DNA from 3 places in the Arthrobacter sp. alpha11c genome. Region 2 is predicted to be linked to each of the others. Evidence: riboswitches for the same ligand, from Rfam matches in the RefSeq annotation. Region 2 holds a riboswitch; each other region holds the start of a gene.

What was found. A riboswitch is a leader RNA that binds a small molecule or an ion and turns the genes downstream of it on or off. The one in region 2 is predicted to bind thiamine pyrophosphate.
Region 1: another riboswitch for thiamine pyrophosphate. It lies ahead of ACTAQJ_RS19500 (ECF transporter S component); the one in region 2 lies ahead of ACTAQJ_RS02245 (bifunctional hydroxymethylpyrimidine kinase/phosphomethylpyrimidine kinase).
Region 3: another riboswitch for thiamine pyrophosphate. It lies ahead of thiO (glycine oxidase ThiO); the one in region 2 lies ahead of ACTAQJ_RS02245 (bifunctional hydroxymethylpyrimidine kinase/phosphomethylpyrimidine kinase).

Annotation. Positions count from the first base shown of each region.
Region 1 is NZ_CP196747.1:4,194,248-4,196,459, forward strand. It holds gene ACTAQJ_RS19495 (NUDIX hydrolase) at 1-633, opposite strand, end outside; TPP riboswitch at 766-902, shown strand; gene ACTAQJ_RS19500 (ECF transporter S component) at 981-1,601, shown strand; gene ACTAQJ_RS19505 (ABC transporter ATP-binding protein) at 1,601-2,212, shown strand, end outside.
Region 2 is NZ_CP196747.1:485,070-487,281, forward strand. It holds gene ACTAQJ_RS02240 (Rne/Rng family ribonuclease) at 1-858, shown strand, start outside; TPP riboswitch at 1,035-1,133, shown strand; gene ACTAQJ_RS02245 (bifunctional hydroxymethylpyrimidine kinase/phosphomethylpyrimidine kinase) at 1,125-2,212, shown strand, end outside.
Region 3 is NZ_CP196747.1:46,660-48,871, forward strand. It holds gene thiE (thiamine phosphate synthase) at 1-644, opposite strand, end outside; TPP riboswitch at 672-789, shown strand; partial or broken gene thiO (glycine oxidase ThiO) at 782-2,049, shown strand; gene thiS (sulfur carrier protein ThiS) at 2,046-2,212, shown strand, end outside.

The DNA of each region.
Region 1 (2,212 bases), 1.4 Mb from region 2:
GCGTGGTGCAAGGACAGGGACAACATCGTGATCGGCTTCCCAGACGGCATCTACTGTTCCGAGACCGGCAATTTCCTTGAGCAGGTAATACGTGGGTGGCATCAGCTGCAATGTACCGGCCGCCTCGGCCGCCAGGATCCCATCCACCGGCATCCAGAGTGATTGCCAAGCTTCAGTGGTTTGGTGCTGGGGTGCTGCTTCCGGAGCAGGCTTGGCAACATAGAAGTAGGTGTCGAAGCGCTTGGGCATGTCCGTCGGCGTGACCCAGTTGGCCCAGGGGCGAAGGTCTGAGGAATCAAGGCGAAGTCCGGCCTCCTCCCAAACCTCCCGCAGTGCAGCGGTAAGCACCATGCCTGACTTTGCCGGGGCCTGTTCGGGATCAACGGCGATGGAGCTCAGATGCCAGTTTGCAGCGTGCTGTTCCAGCAGCTCAGCCGGGTAATCCCATCCGTCCTGGTCTGCGGCGTCAACCCGGCCTCCCGGAAAGACCACCATGCCGGCGGCGAAGTCCATGGTGGCAACCCTGTGCTGCACGAAGGCTTCGAGCCCGGCCGGGGAGTCGCGGAGCAGGATGACGCTCGCGGCAAGGCGGGCTTGGGGAACTGGGATGTCCGTCGTGGGAAGGTCCGTCATGAAATACCCCTTTGCCGCGTCGATTCTGCTGGATCATTCTCTCAGGTGTGGTTGCCAGCCGCTTTGTGACTAACCCCCACCTCCCACGAACACCCACAGGTGTAAACTGAACCACGCCCATAAGGGCAGATCTAATAACGACAGGGGAGCGCCGCCGTCGGACCTTGCAGAGATGCAGGAGACGCGAGGGCGCTGAGAGTGCGGACAGCCGCAGACCCTCGAACCTGATCCGGTTAGTACCGGCGCAAGGGAGTCGAGCTTCTCAGAGTGTCCGGATCCGGGCGGCGCAGGCCGACCGGGGGTTTCCGGGGAGCACTTTCCCCTCCTGTACCTCAGGAGGCAGAAAAATGACCACGGCAAGCGTGAAGAAAACCAGTTATAACTGGCGTGTTGTAGACATCGTGGTGGCAGCTTTGATTGCCATCGCCGGCGGCGTGATCTTCTGGGCCTGGTCCCAGGGCGCCGCAATCGTATCCATCCCCATGAACGCCACGTATCCGCCGCTTACCGGTTTGATTGCCGGTGGCTGGATGATCCCCGCCGTCCTGGGCATGCTCATCATCCGCAAGCCGGGCGCAGCCCTGTTCTGCGAAGCCGTCGCCGCCACCGGCGAACTCATCATGGGTTCCCAGTACGGCACCACCGTCCTCATCTCCGGCATCCTCCAGGGGCTGGGCGCGGAACTCGTCTTCGCTGCGTTCCGGTACAAGAAGTTCGACCTGTCCGCTGCACTCCTCGCAGGTGCGGGCTCGGGCCTCTTCTGCGGTCTCAACGATTCCTTCCTGCCTTGGGGCTGGAACATCGCCTACGAAGCAATCGACAAGCTGGCCTACATCGCCTTCACCACGCTCTCCGGTGCGATCATCGCCGGCGCGCTGTCCTGGGTTGCCACCCGCGGGCTGGCCAAGACCGGCGTCCTCAGCTCCTTCGCGTCGCGCAAGGCTGCTTCGGAGCCCGTCTTCAACTAATGCCTGCGAAAGAAGGCAGCGGCCAGGTGCGGCCTGCCGCCATCACCGCCCAAGGGTGGGGATGGCGGCATGCCGGGCGTTCCACACCCGCCATCCAGGACCTCGATCTCCGGATCGAGCCCGGCGAGCGTGTGCTCTTGCTGGGTCCATCGGGCGCAGGGAAGTCGACACTGCTCCATGCCCTCGCCGGTGTGCTGGGTGACGAGGAAGACGATTCGGACGAGACCGGCTCGCTGTTGATCGACGGCCTCGCTCCCCGCGAACAACGCGGCCGTGCAGGTCTGATGCAGCAGGATCCGGAAACCCAGGTGGTGCTCTCACGGGTGGGTGACGACGTCGCGTTTGGCGCCGAAAACCTTGCCGTTCCCCGGGATGAAGTTTGGGCCCGCGTCCATGAAGCGCTCGACGACGTTGGGTTGCGCACGGCTGCAGGCGGCGGTTTGGCACTGGATCACCCGACGGCGGCACTCTCCGGCGGGCAGAAGCAGCGCCTTGCGTTGGCTGGCATCCTGGCGATGCGGCCGGGGCTGATCCTGCTTGACGAACCCACGGCCAACCTCGATCCGGTGGGCGTGCTTGAGGTTCGCGACGCCGTGCAGCGGTGCCTGGAA
Region 2 (2,212 bases):
GAGCACCACCGTCCGCACGCCGAACCCCAACAGCCTGCTGCACGCACTGATCGCAAGCGTCGCCGTGGGAAAGGTGGGGGACCGGCAATGGCCGAAGTGGCCCCTACGGTCCACAGCACGCCTGCCGCCCCCGCGGCTCCGGCAGCCACGGAGTCCGTGGACCCGGCCCGCCAGGCGAAGGCTGAGGCGACCAGGGCAGCTCTTGCCACCATCGCCGCTGCAGCGCATGCCGCCCACTTGCACGATGACGAGGTTCACCGTGCGGAGGAGCTGGCCCGCGCAGCAAGCCAGCAGGGTCACACCGATGAATCCGCCCCTGAAGCTGCAACCGGCGATGCCGGGGTACCGGCTGCACGTGATGCCGCCAGTCATGAGGCTGCGGTTCGGGAAGCACGCTCCACTCCTGTTCTGCGTTTTGGTGGCGAAGAAGTGGCTCTTCCGTTTGTGGAACACCATGAGGAACCACCTGCCGGTAAGCCGGCCATGAGCCTGGACCTGTTGGCAGAGGCATTTTCGCACCTCGGTGCCGCACCGGCTGCAGAGGAAGAGGCGAGGACTTCGGTGTCCGAACCTGCGACTGCTTCCGCCGTTTCCCCGGGCAGCGCTTCTGCTGTCACTACCGATGAGCACGATCATTCATCGCGTTCCCGTGGCCGTCGCGGCCGAAGGAACCGCAGTGCAAGCAGGGCGCAGGGTTCCGCAAACGAAACCAGCGTGGAACATCACGACGTAACTGCTGCCGCCGCAGGTGGATCGGCCCATGAGGCCAAGGCGCCGGCAGCTGCAGAGCCTGCCAAAAAGAAGGTAGCGGACGAGCCCATCATCCTTGGGGTGGGAGTTCCTGCTTCCGAGTTGTAGGCACGGCAAAAGCAGTGACAGTCGTTAAGTAATGAGAGTGACAGTCGTTAAGTAGTGAGACAGTCCCGCAGCATCCGTTTATGGCGGATGCTGCGGGACTTTTTTGTTGCTGCCGGTCACATCCATTCCCCGCGGCCGTCCGGTTCCCGGGCCGGCGGGGTTCCGGGCTACGCTTGGAAACTGACACGGGGTGCCGGGCACTGGGCCTGGCTGAGATCCAGACCCGTTGAACCTGTCCGGTTAGCACCGGCGAAGGGATGTCCACTATGGCTTCATCGTCGAATTCCGCTGTCTACCCTGTCTACCCCACTGGTATCGGAGCAGTCCCGGCCCGCCCACATCCGCGGGTGCTCAGCATTGCCGGCTCGGATCCTTCTGGCGGCGCGGGAATCCAGGCAGACCTGAAGAGCATCGCAGCGCACGGCGGCTATGGCATGGCTGCCATCACGGCTTTGACGGCCCAGAACACCCTGGGCGTCAGCGCAGTCCATGTTCCACCTGTGGAGTTCCTGCGTCAGCAACTGGAGGCGATCAGCAGCGATATTGACATTGATGCGGTCAAGATCGGGATGTTGGGTGACGCGGCCGTCATCGACGAAGTCCGTAACTGGCTCGAAGAGGTGCGTCCCGCCGTCGTGGTCCTTGACCCGGTGATGGTGGCCACCAGTGGCGACCGTCTTCTGCGTGAGAGCGCCGAAGCATCTTTGCGCAGCCTCTTGCCGTTGGCGGATCTCATCACCCCAAACCTTCCCGAACTGGCGATGTTGTTGGGTGAGCCCGAAGCCCCGGATTGGGCCACGGCGCTTGACCAAGGCAAGCGACTGGCTGCTGAGTGTGGAACGACGGTTTTGGTGAAGGGCGGCCATTTGGCAGGAAACGACTGTTCGGATGCGCTGGTCAATACGAGTGGCTTGCTGCGGCAGGACGTGATCGAGGTGCCTGGGCCCCGAGTGGATACCAGGAACAGCCATGGAACGGGGTGCTCACTCTCCTCGGCATTGGCCACGGTCCAAGCCCGCAGGGGCAACTGGGAGGCGTCCCTCCGCGAGGTCAAGCCGTGGCTGCTGCAGGCCCTCGCGGCGGCCGACCGGCTCGAGGTAGGCAACGGCAGCGGGCCGGTTCACCACTTCCACCACATGGAGCCAGCGCTGAATCCTGCCGGGAAGTCCGGCGACTTTGCCGCGCGGCTGTGGGCCGAAGCTGCACCGGAATTGGACGCAATTTACGGCCTCGGCTTCATTCGGGGCCTGCAGTCCGGGCGCCTCCCGGAGCCCCAGTTCAACTACTACCTCGCCCAGGACGCCATCTACCTGAACGGCTACTCGAGGGTTTTGGCGCGGGCAGGTGCACTTGC
Region 3 (2,212 bases), 440 kb from region 2:
GCCGTCGGATCCTCTGCCTCAGTGATGGCCCGCACCACGACGACCCGGCTCGCTCCCGCGGCAACCACCTGTTCAATGTTGCTGAGGTCGATGCCGCCAATAGCGAACCAGGGGAGGAGGACGCCACCTACGGTCTCCTCGTCCGCGCGCTTTACGGCTTCCGCGGCATATGTGACCAGGTCCAGCCCAACTGCTTCACGGCCTGGCTTTGTGGGCGTTGCCCACACCGGACCAACACAGAAATAATCCAGTCCGCTCCTGCCAGGGGAGGCAGCTATCGCGGCGTCGACCTGTTCCGGCGTATGGGTGGAGAGGCCGATCACGGTGCGGTCGTGGAGGAGGTGACGTGCGGCGCGCAGGGGGATGTCCTTTTGCCCGATATGGAACACCGGAGCCCCGGAAATACTGGCAACATCGGCGCGGTCGTTGACGGCCCACAGCCGCCCGTGCCGTTGGGCCACGTTGTGCAGAACCTCCAGGACCTCAAGCTCCTCGGCGGCCTCGAGCGTCTTGTCGCGAAGCTGGATGATATCGACGCCGCCCTCGAACGCGGCGTCGACGAAGTCTTCGAAATCGCCCTGGCGTTTGCGGGCATCAGTGCACAAGTAAAGGCGGGCAGTGGTGTGGACATCATGCTGGGTCATGGAAACCAGAGTAGTTCCTCTAAACTGGGCACGTACTGCGGGAGCCGTGACAGCGTCATATGACCGTCCGGCTGAGAGGGCTTCAGCGCCGACCGCTTGACCTGATCCGGCTAATACCGGCGTAGGGAAGGAAACATATGGCAGAATCCCGCCAAAACCCCTTGCAGGCAGACGTCGCAGTCATTGGTGGCGGCATCATCGGCCTTGGCATCGCCCACGAAGCCCGCCGCAAGGGCCGCTCTGTGGTCCTCATTGATCCCACCCCCGCAGCGGGTGCGACGTTCGCTGCCGCCGGGATGCTGGCTCCGGTCAGTGAACTCCACTACCAGGAAGAAGACCTCCTGGAACTCATGCTGGAATCCTCCCGACTGTGGCCCGCTTTCATCCGGAGCGTCCATGGCGGCGAATCAGCCACCGGATACCGCACGACGTCGACAATCGCCGTTGGTGCCGACGCCGCCGACCGCCGCGCGCTGGCAGACCTCCGGACAGTCCAGCAGGCCGCGGGGCTCCACGTGGAGCCATTGTCATTGCGGGAAGCGCGCGAGCGTGAGCCTTTGCTGAGCCCACAGATTTCCTGTGCCTTCGACATACCTGCCGATCACCAAGTGGATCCGCGGCGCCTTGCACGGTGCCTCATGGAAGGGTTGGCAGCCCACGAACCAAGTGACGCAACGTGGGTTTCCGGAGCGGAGGACGGTTTCGCCCTGCCGCTCCGCGCATCCCGTTTGCTCTGGGACGGGGACCATGTCTCCGGGGTCGAACTTGATTCCGGCGCCGTCGTTGTGGCCCCTGAGACTGTGATCGCCTGCGGGCTTGATGCGGCAAGGATCTGCGATCTCCCCGAAGGGCTCACCCTGCCCCTGCGGCCCGTTTACGGCGACATTCTCAGGCTGCGCGTTCCTCAACACCTCCAGCCCCTCCTCACATCCACCATCCGGGGCATGGTCCGCGGGGTGCCGGTCTACATCGTGCCCCGGGACGATGGCACGGTGGTGATCGGAGCCACCCAGCGCGAGGACGGACTATCCGCATCCACCAATGCAGTCTCCGCGGGCGGCGTCTACCAACTGCTGCGGGACGCCCAAGTGCTGGTGCCTGCGGTGGCGGAACTGGAACTGTTGGAAGCGCAGCACGCGCACGGCCCGGCACTCCGGACAACGCACCATTACTTGGACGCGTTTCTGGACTGGGACGCGTTACTGGACTCGAGGGCACCATCGACGGTCTCGTGATCGCGTCCGGGTTCTTCCGCCACGGCGTTCTGTTGACGCCTGTGGCCGCCAAAATCGTCGGCGGGCTGATCAGCGGCTCAGCCGACCCTCGATGGTCCATTTTCCGGCCTGATCGTTTTACGGCAACGCGGGATCACCGCCTCCAACCAGCAATCAAGGACACACCATGAACATCAAACTCAACGGCTCCGAACACGCCGTGGCGGACGACGCATCCGTCAGCACTCTCGTCAGCGCCATCACAGGCCGCGTCCTGGACCACCGCGGACAGGCAGCCGACGGCGGCAAGCTGGGTGTCGCCGTCGCCCGCAATTCCGAGGTGGTGCCGCGCAG